Regions from separate parts of the Pigmentibacter ruber genome, predicted to be linked through region 1. Evidence: riboswitches for the same ligand, from Rfam matches in the RefSeq annotation. Region 1 holds a riboswitch; each other region holds the start of a gene.
The links. A riboswitch is a leader RNA that binds a small molecule or an ion and turns the genes downstream of it on or off. The one in region 1 is predicted to bind cobalamin.

Region 1 (5,783 bases):
CGTCTTTTATATTCAGCAGTTGGAAAATGATCTTGTGCCACTGAATTTAATTGTTGTAATACTTCTGAGGCCTTCTTATATGCTTCAAATTCAAGTAATTGCTGCACCAAATCTTTTCTAGGATCTTCTTCTGATACTTGTGCTAAATTTTCTGCGTCTGTTTGAGATTTATTTTGCAATACAGGTACTAGTAAATTAGCCTTAATTTCAATCAATTGAGCAGCCATGGCTAAATATTCGCCAGCTGTGAGAAAATCAAGTTCAGGTACTTGCTTCAAAAAGCCTAAATACTGCTCAGTAATCATAACAATTGGAATATTAAAGATGTTTAACTCTTGCGCCTTAATGAGATGCAAAAGGAGATCTAGAGGACCATCAAAACTTTCTAACCGTAGATGCATTTAATTATACCATTTCTTTATATATTTTCATGTTCCTCAAATTGAGATACATGAAGATTGTTGCTAAGGATTAAACCTTTGGCAAAGAAGATGTAAAGTCGTTTAATACATAGTAAATTAAATTTAATGCAAATATCAAATTTGCTCTACTTTTTTGCTAAATAATATAAAGGGAAGGTTTTGCAAAAATACAAATTTCTTTTAATAGGCTTAGGTTTCTTTTGGATTGCGGCTTGGAGTATTTTTGGAAGTATTTTAGCAGTTTTAATTCAACAAATGACTATTAGCCAAATCCCATCTTCTGAATTTATGCAAATACAAAGAGCATTATTAAAATCAGCTCACGCACATATGAATGTTATGGGCTACAGTGCTATACTTCTAGGATTATCACTAAATTTTATTGCACCATATTTTTCCAAGCGTTTAATTAAAAGCAATATTTTAACTTTTCTTTTTTCAATTCCAATCTTTGGAGCTGGCCTTATTTTAGAAGCATTCAATCCAAATGAAATAGGTAAAATATCTTATCCAACAGCAATTTCTGCAATTGGAGGGGGTCTATATATCCTTTCACTATTTCTTTGGTCAGGCTTATTTTTATATAGATTTTTTAAGAAAAATGGAAATTATGAATAAAATTCGGAATTATAATAGAATTGTTTTTTTAACAAGACTAAGTGCCATTGGAGATGTTTTAATTGCAAGCAATAGTGTTTTTTGTTTAATTGAAAATAACTATTATCCAGTATTTATAACTTCTCCGAGCAATAAAGAAATTGCATTAAAAATAAAACACTTGCAAGCATTTATTTGTTTTGAAAAAAACAAAGAAACTTCCTTTTTTTTACACGGCAAAGAAGTTGAAATTAATGAATTTCTTTCATATATTCTTTCTCTTAATACAAAAGATAAGTCATTTTATATCGATTTACAAAATACAAAAAGAAGTAAAAGATTTTTAAAATACTTAAAAAATAAATTACATATTGAAATTGAAAAAAAATATTTCATAAAAAAATATTCTATTTATAGAATATTAATGGTAGTGATTTCCTTTTTTTATTTTAACCAGAAACAAAAATTTTTCTCAAAAAATTTTATGCGAATTAAAGATCTACAGAGAAAACTTCTGCAAAATATAATTTTAAATGATCAAAAAGAATTTAAAGATACATATCATATTTCACCGCTTTTACCTGCAAAAAATTATTTTCCAAAAGAAATGCAATATATTTGCATATTTCCTGGAGCTAGTAGTTTTATCAAAATGTGGCCAAAAGAAAATTTTCGTATCTTAATTGAAAAATTAAAAAAAGAAACTAATTTATATATTATTATTTGCGGATCAAATAATGAACAATTTTTAGGTGAATATCTAGAATACCCAAAGTCAAATAAAGTAATAAATATGGTCAATAAATCAGAATTATGTGAAACCTTAGATATTATTGGAAATGCCAAGTATATAATAACTAATGATTCTTTTGCAGCACATGCAGCAGATAACTTTAATGTACCAAGTACTGTATTTTTTGGATCTACCTCTCCTAAATTTGGCTTTGTTCCATCAAGTAATAATATTCAAATTGAATACTTAAATTTAAATTGTAGTCCATGCAGTCGGCACGGAAAGAACAATGTTTGTAGATTTAAAAATTTAAAATGTTTAAAAGATATTGATCCAATTCGGGTATACAATCAAATTTTATTAAAAACAAATCAATAATTTATAAATATTTCATACAAGTTCCTGATTTTTAATAATGATATATTTTCAATATTTTTGCTAAAATAAAAACAACAAATAATTTATTTTAGAAAATAAAATTGCTTCAAAAGAAAAATATGAGTATCTTTTTTTTAAAGGGGAAGTTTGGTGAAAATCCAACACTGTGCCGCAACGGTGATCATATTATTGAAAGTCCGATTACCTTTAACTATTTTCTCTCGAGCAAGAGGTAAAACATGAATTACTCTGATGAGATTCAAGAAAGAATCCATTTTTCAGAAACAAGAATGATAAAGTGCGTATTTCCTGATACAACTAATCACTATAATACATTATTTGGAGGAACTGCGTTAAATTGGATGGATGAAGTAGCATTTATTACTGCAACTCGTTTTTCCAGAAAAAAAATGGTAACTGTGTCATTAGATAAAACTGATTTTCAAAAACCAATTCCTGCTGGAACTTTTGCAGATATTTATGGTATTGTTACATATGTTGGAACAAAAAGTGTAAAAGTTGAAGTCAAGATATATGTGGAACAAATGTACTCAAATAAACGAGAAGTAGCAGTTAGTGGTATTTTCACAATGGTTGCAATTGATGAAAAAGGAAAAACAACCCAAGTAATTTAGGGTTTCAAATTTTTACAATTTAAATTAAAATTAAGCAGAGAAATTTAATTAATCACTTCTTTGAAGTGAATTTTTTTATAAGAAGAAGGCCATGAATAAAAATTTAAAATATGAATTTTCTTCTGATATTTACAAAAATATTATTGAAGCAAAATACTGTCATGAGAAATTAAATGAAAAAACAAAAAAAATTGAAAAAGAAACTTTTCAAGAAGCAATTGAAAGAGTCGCCCACGAAGTAAACAAATATGACAAAAAATATTATTCAATCATGAAAAGTAAAACAATTGAATATATTTGCAAAAAGGATTTCAGCCCTGCTGGCGGGATATGGCGTGCAGCAGGAAATATCAATCTTAAAATTTCATATGTTAATTGTACAACACAAGAACCTGTAAATGATTCAATTGAAGACATCTTTGGTGAATCTTTAAAAAATTGGAGTAGAATAGCATCATACGGCCAAGGTAATGGAATTGATATTTCTGGTTTAAGACCAAGAGGGGCACAAACCCATAATTGCGCGAAAACAAGCACGGGAGCAGTTAGTTTTCTAACTGTTTACGATTCTGCAATGCAAATTATCGGAGCTGAAAATAGAAGGGGAGCAACAAAACCAGATCTTTGGATTTATCATCCTGATAGTCCAGAGTTTATTTCTTGCAAATCTGATGTAACAAAACTTTCTTCCCAAAATATATCTGTAAAAGTTGATAGTGAGTTTATGCATGCAGTTACTTTAAATAAAAAAATTAATTTATGCTGGGAAAGAAAAGAAGAAAAAATTGTTGTAGGAAAAAGAGTTTTAATAGATTATTCTCCTGGACCAGAATTATCTATTAGAAATTCAGTTTTTGCTAGTGACTTATTTAATCAAATTGCACATCAAGCATGGAAAACAGGTGAACCTGGTATAGAGTTCTGGGATTCAAGCGAATATTGGTCTAATAGTAACTATCACCCAAATAAAAAATTTCATATTGTTTCTACTAATGGATGCTCAGAACAAAAATTAGATCCTTATAATACATGTGTACTATCTTCAATTAATTTTTATAATATGCCTCTCTATAACGAAAATTGGAAAGATTGGTTAATTGAAAGAGTTGAGTTTGGTATTCGATTTTTAGACAATGTTATTATAGCGGAATACAATGAAAATAGATCGCCCCATCCAGTTCAACGTGATAAATTAGTCTCTATGACTAGAATTGGCTTAGGATTCACAGGGCTTTATGATTGGTTTATAAAAAATAAGATAAGATACTGCTCTGATGAAAGTATAAAAATTGTTGCTGATATTATGAGTGTGTTTTCAGAAACTGCTTATAGAACATCAATTAATTTAGGTAAAGAACGTGGAAATTTTACAGAATTTTCTCCAAAGTGGTATTTAAAAAGTCCTTTTATTCAAAGATTAATTAAGTTAACTAATTTGAAAGAAGAGGATTTCAAAACAATGCGGCACGTATGTTGTCTTTCAATAGCTCCCACTGGTACTTTATCAATGGTTGTAAGTGCTGGGGGTAGTGGCTGCGAACCCGCATTTGCTCCTTATCATGAAAGAAAAGAACGTGTTTTAACAGGTGAATATAGATCTCACTTTATTTTTGATAATTGTGTTTTAAATGAATTAAAAAGAAAAAATATTCCTGTAACAAAAGAAAATATTGATGAATTAATAAAAACTGATGAATGGGTTTTTGCAGCATGGGATAAATTACCAGAAAAAAACATTAATTCATTAGATAAAATAAAATTATTAGCCGAAATTTACAAATATATTGATAGTGGTATTTCAGTCACATATAATTTACCAAATACAGCAACTATTGAAGATGTAAAAAATATTTATTTTAATGCTTGGGAAAATAATTTAAAGTCGGTAACAGTTTATAGAGATAAAAGTAGAGAAGGTGTTTTAAATAATATTGAGTTGTCTACAAACATTAAAAAATCTAAATTTGCAACATTTAAAAGACCAGAATTGCTTGATTGCGATATTCACTATATTAAAGTTGCAGCTCAAAATTGGATAGTTCTTATTGGAAAATTTGATAATGTTCCATATGAGGTTTTTTGCGGAATTTATAAGAAAAAAATTATATCACAAGACCATCAAGTAGGAAAAATTTTAAAAAATAAAAAAGGAATTTATTTTTTAAATATAATTGACGAAAATAAAAAATTACAAAAAATTAATATAAAAGAAAATTTTGAAAATAATGGATGTGAAAACGCCATAACACGCCTAGTGTCACTTAACTTAAGACACGGTATTGATATAAAATTTATTGAACAGCAGCTTCAAAAATCTGAGGGTGATTTGACAACATTTGCAAAGGCTATTTGTAGAGTATTAAAAAAATACATTCCAGAAGGAAGCAAATTAGTTAGTGAAAGCTGTCCAAACTGCCAAAAAGATAGTTTAATTCATCAAGCTGGTTGTATTACTTGCAATTCATGTGGCTGGAGCAGATGCTAGCATTTAAGATATAACACGTTAATTTAATCAAACTTAAAGTTTATGGTAAGCAGAAATCTAATTTTCTAAAAATTTTAAAAAAATTCTAATAATAATATTTTAATTTTAAAATTAAAATATTATTGACATTATTTTTTTTTTTACTTAGTTAATTAGAGGTCTTTTTTAACTAGGTGAAAAAATGAAAAATCTTATCTTTAAATTTGTACCTGTTTTGTTTTTAATTTATTTCAATTGTTCTGTATTTGCGTGTATAAATTCGTTAGGCTCATTGGAGTTAAGCAATTCAGAAGTAGAATGCATTGATCATTCTGGAACCGTCAAACTCATTAATATTAAGATAAAAAAGAATTATTTGAATAGCGGTAAAAGCAATTTCCAAAATGTTTTTGTTGAAAGTATAAAGAGTTCAGGCTCATTTAGTGCTGATAATTTAACTGCAGATTTTTATACTGGATCAGGTGCATTTTATGGAGATAAAGTAAATATTAAAAATATTAATAATTCAGGGACATTTGTTGCTAAAAAATTAA
Region 2 (5,783 bases), 250 kb from region 1:
GTTTGTATATATTATAAAAGCTTTGGGTTTCTTATTTTTTATTTCTGAAATTTTTTCTTCTGTTAAATGTAACTTTTCGAAAGAGCGTTCTATTGAGATTATATTATATTTTTTTAGTAAATCAGAGTAGAAAAAAAAATCACTACTTGGTGATTCAAGAACAAGATAGTCATTTTTATTAAGAAAACCATTTAAAATAATATCGATTGCATGTTTTTCACCACAAGTAAGTAAAATTTGATCCGAGTTTGAAATAGGCATCCCTTTATTTTCAAGATCAAAACCAATAATTTCCTTTAAACTTTGAAATGAATTGTGCTTAAATGTTGAATAAATTAAAGTATTATTTGAAAAACAAGTTCTTGAAATAGCTCTGAGTTCTTCCATGATACTAAAACTTTTATAAACTTGATTTCCACCTAAATTTGCATAATCTTCGGGTAAATCTAAATAGTGGGGAAGTGGACAATTCATTTGTTGTTTTTTCAAAACTAAGCTGTGATTGTCCCTTTTAGGCGTATTAGATAAGTTAAGCTTATTTTTTTTGTATGAGACATAAAAACCACTCCCTAACTTTGCTTTGATAAATCCCCCATCACTTAACTTATTGTAAGCAGTGATAATTCCAATTTTATTAATTTTTAATTCGGCTGATAAGTCCCGTATACTAGGGAGTTTAGAGCCAAACAAAAGTGTACCGGTTTGAATTGCATTACAAAAATGATCAAATATCTGTTGGGAGTAAGATTTACTAGATTCAAAGTCAATCGTAATTTTTCTAAATTTTGCCATTCAAATTAGCCTTTACAAATAGTTATTCGCAAAAGAATTTAATTTACACTGAAATGTTTATAGCAAAAGAGGACAATATTTCCCAGTACAGTTAAAAAAAAGTTAGCAGTACAGTTAAAGGGTATTATTTTAAACTGTACCTATTAATTGAGCTGTTAAAATTATAATTTAATGCCGAGACTTTCTGGATCTTTTTATATGGAAAATTTAGTGAGGGTGGTATGAAAGAGCAAAACGTGTATGATATTCATTCTGTTTATTTAAAATCAAATGAAACAGGAATTGAAAACTGGGAAAGAATTGAAGGTGTTCATGATCATGAGGCTAGGGAAGATGCTGAAAAAGTTATTCCAAACTACCAAAAAATAAAATCAAACACTAAATTAAAGTTAAATATACAAAAATCAGCAACCATCATTCCTGGTGCTGTTAGGAGAATTGTAAAGTTTTTTAAATAATATTTAAATTTTTCAAATTTTTATGGTTTTCTTCTTTCTCTCCCTTTTTAGAAATAATTGTTTGTGAATTGACTAAAATAACAAGCTATGTAACTTTTCTGAAGTTGATGGTTTTGTGTTTTTTAATTGTTAAAAAACCAAATTAAAAGGGAATTTAGTGAAAATCTAAAACTGTCCCGCAGCGGTGAAAAAGAACGAAATTTGCTAAAAAGCACTGGTTAAACTGGGAAGCTGCAAAAAGTAGGAATAAAAAAAGCTTTTAAGTCCGAAGACCTGCCATCATGCGTCCCTTGTAGACGCTTATGGAACAAGATCCGAGGGGATCTTCTATAAAAAAGAAAATAACATGAAGTTTATTACTGCAGCAAAAGTTTTTTTGTTGCCTATTTCAGTCCATGCTCAAAATCCGGCTCCAATTATTGTGTTACCTAAATCAGATCAAGCTGATTTAGATAAAATGCAGTCTGCTGAAAAATTTAAAAATTCAAAAGAAATCATAGAAGATCCATCTTCTGGGAACATAAATCAAGAGATTATTTTCACAGATTCACAGCCTGGTACTTTGCCAAGTCCTAAAAGTATTTCTGATTTAACGAAAAGAATAACATCTGGGCAGGTTGAACAATTTGGAGGTGAAGCGGGCGCTTTGAGAGTACGTCTCAGAGGTGCTCGAGCTTTCGAACCCACTTACTATTTTAATGGACTTCCCTTGGCAGGCTCTGATTCCAGTGAGCAAATAGTTTCTTTAATTCCTATTTCAGCAATAGCAAGCCTGATGGTTTATCCCGATAGCCCACCCTTTTGGTTAAGCAGTATGGGCATTAGTGGCGATATAAATGTGCTCAGTTGTCAGAAAGAGAATTGTTTTGCTAAAAAACGAACATTTGATGAAAATTCATTCAAAGTAAATTCTAGAGCAGGTTCATTTCATTATTGGCAAAACTCAATTAGTCATGCGCTTCAGTTAGATAAGAATTTCTCAGTGTTTTCTACAGTAGAAGCTACAAGCAGTAAAGAAGATTATCCTGTATTTAACAATAATAATTCTGTATTAAATGCAAATAGAGGGCAGTATGAAAATTTACAGAATAACGATTTTCAAAAATATTCGGGATATTTTCATTTAAATATAAATTCTAGTTTATTTAATAATATTAATTCAGCTACATTATATACTGATTATGAAAAGGGAATTCCAGGTGCTGTTAGCAGTGCTTCTAATGCAAGAATTAGAAAGAAACTATTTATTAGTACTCTGCAAGCAGAAAAATTTTATCCTGATAATGGAATAATTTGGAACAATCAGTTAGGCCTTATATTAAATAAATCAGAGATTTCAAATTTTTCAGAAGGATATACTACTCAAGCAAATTCAAGTTTTAATACTACAGCCCAAATTAAATCATGGATGACAATTCCAACGCAATTTATTTTCGAAGAGAAAACAGGTATTGTTATAGAATATCTTAATTTTACCCAAAATACTACCGCCTCTGTTCCTGCAGCGCTAGATAATTCCAGTGATAGTGAAAGTAAGTCACTAAGACGAGAAATTCGTTTAGGCTTATTTGAAAGTATTTATTTACCATTATTAAAAGAATACTCTTTATCATTGAATTTTAATAGCTGGCTTTCAGGAGCGCAATCTGAGGTATCTATTGATTGTAATAAAGGAAATTTACAAAATATTTGTAATACTAAAAATAATAATATTGAAAAAAATATTTATGGTTATTCATTTTCAATCCAACAAAATTATAAATTTATAATAAATTATTTGCGCTATATCTTAGCAATGCGTAGACCTTACTTAGCTGAAATGTATGGATCGCCAAGTGGGATTCTAGCAAATAGTGCTTTGCAAGAGGAACAAAGTAGAAAAATTGAATTTGGTTTTACATTTCCTTATTTTGAAATAGGTACTTTTTATACAAAAGATTCAAATTTAATTTTTCTCCAAGAAATAAATCAATTTATATCACAGTATCAAAATATAGAAGATTCTAATCGCATTGGTTTATATTTAAATTCTGATATCTATATATATAAGAGCTGGAAATTTTATTTTTCATATCAATATGTAAAATCTTTAATGAATAAGAATAATAATGAATACTATGTACCAAGAAGTTCTGAAAACTCTATTAATTCAGGAACAAGTGTTGATAGTATTTTTATAACAAAATTAAATGAATATTCTACTTATTTTGGTTCATATTTTAATTTAAATTGGCAGAGTGAATTTTACTTGGATTATTTGAATATAAATAAGGTTGAAATTCCACCCATTTATAATACTGGATTTTCAGTTCAATTTAAAAATTTGAAAGAGCAAAGAAACTTTCTTGTTTCCTTCGATATTTATAATATAGCTGATGAAACTTATGCAAAAGTATCAAATACAACAGGTTTTTCTCAACAAATGCAAACAAATGGTTATATAGGTTACCCTCCCCCTGGAAGACGATTTTATCTTACAATTTCTGGAGAAATATAATGAATAACTTAAAGTTTAGAGTAATAAATTTTTCTTTCATATTAGTTTTTATTGCTTGTGGGAAGAAAGAGAATGTAAATCCAGATGTAAATATAGTGAATGAAAAGTCTTATTTTACAGCAAATAAATATGGCCAATTTAGTAATTTATATAGTTTTGATTTTGAAACTAAAAAATTGGAACTTATTCTCTCAAGAACTCCAAGTGGAGATGCTAATGTCTATCAAAATATGAATAATTCGAATAATATTGGAGGTATTTATTGGGTGGAAAGATTTTTTGCACAACCTAGTCGCATTACTTATTTAGCTGCAAATACAAAAGCTTCTGGAGTTGAAAATACTAATTTCCCAATAAATATCCACAATTTAATTATGGTTAAAAATAAACTTCTTGGAATTGGTTATGAAACAGAAATTATTGCTACTTCTCCTGATTTATCGAATACATTTATGAGTAAAGTTAAATTAGATACCGAAGCTGTTTCTTTAACTACCGAAGAAAAACAATTAAAAACAAATCATTTATTAACAGCCAATAATAAAATATATGTCCTTTCCTTAGGAACATATGATTATAATTCGTATCAAAAAAATAAGCCATATATTTTTGAATTGGCAGATGATATGAAAACGGTGGTTAAGAAAACAGAAATTACCAATTGTTTTAATCCTGCAAGTCATGTGAAAGTACTTGATACAAGTAAAGTTATTTTAAATTGTAATCCATATTCTGAAGATAAGTCTTTAATTACGAATTTAGTTTATGTTGATGTAGCTAGTAATAACATTGTTATTAAAGAAATATTAAGAACAGAAAAAAATGGTGATGTTCAGCAATTTGAATTAGGTGGGGTTTCTGCAACGAAAGATTCTGTCTTAATTACGGAAAGAAAACAATCAGGTAACTATACTTGGAATAAAATTAATTTAGCTTATTGGTTTAACCTAAATAATCCTGAAACTATTGTGTTAAATGATATAACTCGCAAGAAATTTTTAAAAAATTTAGCTGGAAAAGTTACTTTTAATTTTAGTAAAAATATGTATTTATTTAGCTGTGTAGTAGATCCTACAAGTTTTACTTGTATAAAGGGAAAAGCTGCGATATCCAAAGACCTGCTCGGTGAAAAGTCTGAAATCATAGATTTTAATATACCTGAAATTAATGAAATTCAGTTCCCTATCCCAATTTATCAATGAAAGTTTGATCCCATGTCTTATTCCTTATTACTGTATTGTAGATCAGGCTTTGAAAGCGAATGTGCTGCAGAAATTTTAGCTTATACGTCTGAGCGTTCGGTTTCTGGCTTTGTCAAAGCCAAGGAAAACACCGCCCATGTCCTTTTTCAAGGGCATAATCCACAAGAAGTAATTCATATTTGGAATGACTTGCAGTTAAAAGATCTTATTTTTGCCCGACAAATAATTTTAGTTGCTCCCTTAGTGGCAGATTTACCTGAATCCAATAGAACAAAACCTATATATAACTTATTTTTTACAAATTTTGCTGAAGTTTTAAATGGAAGACATATTTTAGATGATCTTTTTATTGAAACATTCGATACAGATTCGCAAAAAGAGCTATTGAATTTTTGTAAAAAATTTACAAGTCCGATGCTTTCTGAGCTAAAGAAAAATGGCTTTATTATAAATGATAAATCCCAGCGTGCTTTACGCATGCATTTAGTATTTTTAACAGGACAAAGTTGTTATATTGGCTTATGTGCTCCAAAAAAGGCTTCGCAGTGGTTTATGGGTATCCCTAGATTTAAATTTCCTATCGATGCCCCTAGTCGTTCTACTTTAAAGTTGGAAGAAGCATTTCACGTTTTCTGTAATGCAGTAGAAAGGGAAAGTGAATTGCAAGCAGGCATGACAGCGGTGGATTTGGGAGCAAGTCCAGGGGGATGGACCTATCAATTTGTGCGCAGAAATATTTATGTTTTTGCGATTGATAATGGACCTATGCAAGATAAATTAATGAAGACGGGTTTGGTTGAACATCTAAAAGAAGATGGTTTTAAATTTCGTGCA
Region 3 (5,783 bases), 580 kb from region 1:
TTCAATTGAAATAACATCTGCATCTAGAGCTATAATTGCAGGAAGTATTTCTCCAAAGCTCGAATAACACATATGCGTATGGATTTGGGTTTCATCCTTAACTCCACTTGTAGCAAGCTTAAAAGCTTGCACTGCCCAATCTAGATAATTTCCCCAATTTTCTTTTTGTAAAGGTAAACCCTCGCGAATTGCTGGTTCATCAACTTGAATAATTTTTATCCCTAATTTTTCTAATTCAAGAATCTCTTCCCTGATTGCCAATGCGATTTGCAAACAAGTTTCTTTTTTGGGCTGATCTTCTCGACAAAATGACCATTGAAGAATTGTGACGGGTCCTGTGAGCATTCCTTTTATTGGTTTATTCGTTATTGATTGAGCATAGGTTGTCCATTCAACTGTTAAGGCAGATTTTCTTGCAACATCACCATAAATTATTGGCGGTTTCACGCAGCGGGAACCAAAACTTTGTACCCAACCATTCATTGTAAATGCAAAACCATCTAGATTTTCGGCAAAAAATTCTACCATATCATTTCGTTCGAATTCACCGTGAACAAATACGTCAAGCCCTATTTCATCTTGTTTACTTATGCATTGCTGAATTTCTCGTTGCATAAATTGACTATAGTTTTCATTTGATATACTTCCATTGCGCCAATTAGCACGCATTTTTCTTACTTGCTCAGTTTGTGGAAACGATCCAATTGTACTTGTTGGATAATTGGGTAATCTTAATTTTATTTTTTGTATTTCACTACGAATTGCATGCGGTGATTTTCTCTTCAAAAATTGTTCTGATAATTTAAAATTATTTTCATTGTTTATTTTTTGGGAATTAAGATTAGCATAGTTTCTATTAGCTAAAATTTCAATATTTTCTTTTAATAAGACTAAGTTTTTTGTTAAAAATACTCTCTTTAATAAGTTTATTTCTTCTAATTTTTGGACAGAAAACGCTAATAATTTTTTTATATCTGATTTTAATTTTTCTTCATAATTTAAATTAATAGGTGAATGAAGAAGAGAACAAGAAGGAGCAATTATAACATTATTAGAATTTCTTTTGGAAACTGTATAGTTTAAAAGTGAATAGGCATGATTTAAATTTCCTTTCCAAATATTTCTTCCATCTATTAATCCAAGTGATAATGTTGTATTCGGAGAAATTTTTGTTAATGCCTGTTCTAATTGATTTTCAGCTCTAATTAAGTCAAGATGAATTCCATCAAAATTTAGTTGAGAAAAAAGATCAATATGCTTTTCTACTGATGCAAAATATGTTGTTAACATTAATTTTGGTTTTAATTTCAAAGAGTTTAATTTTTGATATGCTTTCTCAAAGTATTTCATTTTAGTGGGGTCTGCATCATAACAAAGACATGGTTCATCAATTTGAACCCATTCAACACCTATTTGTGCTAAAGCAATTAATAGCTGTTCATATATAGGTAACAGAGAATCAAGAAGAGTTAACGTTGATTTTTCAATTTTGCTGTCAGCAAATTTTGCTAACAAAAGAAACGAAAATGGACCCACAATAACAGGGCGTGTAGTTATTCCTAGTGACTTTGCATCTAAAAAATCATGCAAAATTTTACTTGCATTTAATTTAAAAATTTGAAATTCTTCCAATTCTGGGACAATATAGTGGTAATTAGTATCAAACCATTTTGTCATTTCAAGTGCTACTATATCAATTTTTTTTTCATTATTTTGGAAACCTCTCGCCATCGCAAAGTATCTATCTAAAGGATTTTCTATTACCAGAAATTTTTTTGGCACTGCACCTAAAAGAATAGCCATATCCAAAATATGATCATAAAATGTAAAGTCGTTACTTGGAATATAATTGATTCCTAATTCTTTTTGTAGGAACCAATTATTTAGTTTAATTTTATAGCCAATAACATTTAATTCTGATTCTGGGATTTTTTTTTGCCAAAAATTTTCTAATCCCTTTTTTAATTCCCTATTATCTCCAATTCGTGGAAAACCTAAATTTGCTGTTGAAACAGACATGAGCTCCTCCTTCGGGAGAGAGCGAAATGATCAAACTGAAAAAGGTATATTACCTTCAAAAAAATAAAAATATTTTTGTGAAAACCCTTTCCATCGAAGAGAAAATTTCACTCATTGTAAGGCTTTTGGGGGGATCGGACTAAGAAAGATTATCTTTCATCACCGTTGCGGGACAGTGCCAGACTTTCACTGGACTTCACCACACCAAATGCAGTTATAAATTGAGTTATTAATTAATGTTAAGTTTAGGTATTTGTCAACTATTTTAGTGTAATAAAATAAATTATATAAAAAATAAAATTATTTAATTATAAAAAATATTTAGATAATTTATTTTTATTTTTTTGACTTAAAAATAAAAATATAATAATTGATTTAATGTTTTTTATTTAACTCGTAAGGAACAATTTGTGAAAATAAAATCTTTAATTTTTAGTGTTTTAATACTTCTGGCAAATAGTGCTTCTGCAAATTTTTTGAATAATTCTTTGATTTTAAAGAATAATGAAGATACTTTATTTAATAAAATGAAGAAAATTGAAGATAAAATATGGAAAACTAGTCTTTGTATTTATAGTAATAGTGAAGTGGATAGAATTTTATTGATTGAAGATAAATTGAATAGACTTACAGATGAAACAAGAAAATTAAAAGAATTTTATCAAAGTAAAGTTGATGAAGCAGTAACTGAGAAAAATAATTATATAATCAATTTTTTAAATTCAAACATCAAAGATACTAATAATTTTTATAATATATTATTAGATCTAAAAAGTAAGTTCAACTTTTTTATAAGTAAAAACGGAATTAAAAGTAAATTAGAATTTGACTGTTCTAGCGAGACAAAGAGCTTTTTAGAAAATGGTAATATTTTTCATTTTTATGATGAAATAATAGATAAAAATAATAAATTGATGGATGTAACTGAAAATATTTTTAAATTTTCAAAGCAAAGAATGTATCTTGATAAATTTGAAGATGTAAAATATCTTTATTCAGAAAGAAATAATTTTGATCTAATAAATGTTGAATTATATAATTTATCTCGTATTTTAAACAAAACATTTAGTGAAGTTAAAGATATGATTGATATAATATTAGAAACAGAAGAAAATGAAGAATAATCAATTCATTTTTCAAATTGTAATACTCTATGGATAAATTAAATTTTATAAAAGAAATTTTTATTGATAACGAGTCCTTTTATATGTTTTAAAAAGTAAATATAAAGTTAAAGTAAAAAAGCAATTGTATTATGGAAATGGTTAATTTTTGTCGTTAATTACAATATTTACTTGTAGTTCTGCAAATGCTGCTGGAGACTTGCAAACTCTAAATTGTATTGTTTTTCTAAGATTTGGTTATGCATGTGGATTTATTATCAAAGAAGATAAGAGTACGCCCCAAATCACTGTTAATACAGCTAGTTTACTTATTCCAACTTCTAGGAGATTGCAAAAAATATTATTATTGAAATTAGCTTAATTAATATTATCAGGTAAATTTTGTGTTTGAGAAAGAATTACATGTAATGCAGCAAAAATATTTGCGCACAAAAAAATAATTGTATTAATTTTACTACCATATAATCTATATTCTGGCTCATTGCGTATTCGATAAGCTCCATTTGCAAAACACATAGTAGCCGCCATAGCTAGCTCTAATCGAGATTGATTAGCTGTTAAAACTGCATTATTATTAAGAAGATTTTTTTCCCAACTATTTCTGTGAATATCTTTAATTCTTTCTCTTATCGTTGCTGCTGAAGGAATAACTACATCATTTTCTCCCATGTTTTCATGAGTTACCTCAGGGTATCTAACCAACGCTCTGGGATCTGGAATATATCCGTTGCACGCGTCAGTAAACTCGTATTTGGGAGCAAACCAACCTCCAGGTGTTCTTACTCCAGCTCCGGGACCGGGAACAACATTACCAGCACCAGTAACAAGTTGATGTCTCCAAAGATTAATTAGATTTATAATTCGATCTTTATAAGCATCTGGTCTATCTATTGAATGAATAGAATCTGCAAAATCATTTAGACATGAATCTCCTAAATTGTGTTGATATTGATCATTATTAATTTGGTTGATATTATTGAAAGAATTTCCTCTTGCCTCATAAGCCATACCCTCTATTCGTCTTAAATTTGATCTTAAAATAGCTTTGACAAATTGATGATTAATTTCTTCGCTAGCATATTTTTTAAGATAATTATTATTGCCAGCAACATTAAAAATAATAGGGTCTAGATAATTCTGATAATTTGCTTGAAATGCTAATGCTTGCTGCATAAGCGCAAGATAATCACCTTGGATTGATAGTGAATCAATAAGTCTATGATAATTTTGGATTCCATAATAAAATACATGCGCATTTATTGCATCATCCGCATACATCAGCTCAAAATTATTAACATTATTACTTCTACTACCATTTAAAATAGAAAGTCTACAAGTCCCATTAAATCCTCCAATCACTTGGAGATAACTATCTCCACCTACACCAGCACAAAGTAGATTAGTTACTATAAAATTATGAATATTAGGAATAACCATAAAATAATCCTTAAATTTATTTTATTTATAAATATAACAATGAATTAATATTAATTATCATAAATTTATAATTTTGTAAAATAAATATAAATATTATTTGAACTAGTTGCTTAACATGAAAATAAAGCATATTTCACATATAATGATATCGGTGTTACTTATGATAAAATATTAAAAATTGTATCTTTTACAAAATCTAGAGAAAACGGTTTAAATCAAGTTTATGCATACTGTTCAAAGTAATTAATCTATAAATTATTTTCTTCAAAACATTTTAATCTAAAATTTGTCCAACTTTTTAGTTCAGAATTATTACCTCTGATATAGTTTTCAGGATTGCATGCTGTTCTATATTGATCCCAATTATATAATATTTTATGCATTTTTTCTAATTTAAAGGTTTGAATTTTTGGGAATAAGTGATGTGTCAAATGAAAATTATCACCAAATGGGAAAAAAACAAATTTTGTCATCTTGTTTGGATGATTTCTTGTTCCGATAATAATACCATTTAATGGAAGACCTGCATGGTCAGAAATTTCCATGAATACTTTTAAAAAATGGTATACTGTAAACTTGGCAGCAAACCAAAGACTTAAAAAAATGAGAAAGTTTTTTAGAGAGAAACACAAAAGCATCACTATTGTAAAAAAAATCCACCAAACTAATGTTTCTATATACTCTTTAAATTTAAAAATTAATAAATTTCCTAAATAGGAACTTGTAATCCAACGGTTGCTTTTTATGGCCGTTAAAAAAATACAAAAACTATTTTTTTGATTAGAAGGATCAAGGTCTTCAATACTGACGAAATCAGGATCTTTATCTTTGATACCTAAAAATTTATGGTGTTCTAAGTGTGATTTTCTAAAATATGAAATTTTTTCAAAAAAAGAATAACCAGCAAATATATTTGCAGCTAAATCATTTATAAATGCATTTTTAAATAAGCTATAATGTGAAGCGTCATGTAAGATATTTCTTAAGGTTCTCTGTTGAATGCCAATAATAAAAATTGCTAAAGGGAAAAAATAATAGCTTTTGTATGCGACGAGATACCATACACCAAGAATACTTGACCAAAGGTAAATAATAAAAAAAATGCTAAATAAATTTGAAGTTTTTTCTAATTTTTTTAAATCATAAATTTTATTTTCTTGTGAGATAAATTTTATAGCATTTGTGATGTCTCGGATATTATCT

Region 2: it holds a riboswitch for cobalamin, as region 1 does, so the genes downstream of both, GOY08_RS01170 (TonB-dependent receptor plug domain-containing protein) here and GOY08_RS00070 (acyl-CoA thioesterase) in region 1, are expected to answer to the same signal.
Region 3: it holds a riboswitch for cobalamin, as region 1 does, so the genes downstream of both, metE (5-methyltetrahydropteroyltriglutamate--homocysteine S-methyltransferase) here and GOY08_RS00070 (acyl-CoA thioesterase) in region 1, are expected to answer to the same signal.

Annotation. Positions count from the first base shown of each region.
Region 1 covers NZ_WSSC01000001.1:11,763-17,545, reverse strand. Annotated here, with positions in the region: gene GOY08_RS00085 (segregation and condensation protein A) at 1-401, opposite strand, end outside; gene GOY08_RS00080 (hypothetical protein) at 582-1,040, shown strand; gene GOY08_RS00075 (glycosyltransferase family 9 protein) at 1,033-2,130, shown strand; adenosylcobalamin-variant (AdoCbl-variant) riboswitch at 2,254-2,345, shown strand; gene GOY08_RS00070 (acyl-CoA thioesterase) at 2,370-2,765, shown strand; gene GOY08_RS00065 (TSCPD domain-containing protein) at 2,857-5,250, shown strand; gene GOY08_RS00060 (hypothetical protein) at 5,432-5,783, shown strand, end outside.
Region 2 covers NZ_WSSC01000001.1:263,772-269,554, forward strand. Annotated here, with positions in the region: gene GOY08_RS01160 (aminotransferase-like domain-containing protein) at 1-792, opposite strand, end outside; gene GOY08_RS01165 (hypothetical protein) at 1,014-1,250, shown strand; cobalamin riboswitch at 1,342-1,545, shown strand; gene GOY08_RS01170 (TonB-dependent receptor plug domain-containing protein) at 1,597-3,747, shown strand; gene GOY08_RS01175 (hypothetical protein) at 3,747-4,949, shown strand; gene rlmM (23S rRNA (cytidine(2498)-2'-O)-methyltransferase RlmM) at 4,962-5,783, shown strand, end outside.
Region 3 covers NZ_WSSC01000001.1:595,896-601,678, forward strand. Annotated here, with positions in the region: gene metE (5-methyltetrahydropteroyltriglutamate--homocysteine S-methyltransferase) at 1-2,019, opposite strand, end outside; adenosylcobalamin (AdoCbl) riboswitch at 2,093-2,247, opposite strand; gene GOY08_RS02510 (hypothetical protein) at 2,430-3,143, shown strand; gene GOY08_RS02515 (hypothetical protein) at 3,292-3,504, shown strand; gene GOY08_RS02520 (hypothetical protein) at 3,501-4,580, opposite strand; gene GOY08_RS02525 (fatty acid desaturase) at 4,829-5,783, opposite strand, start outside.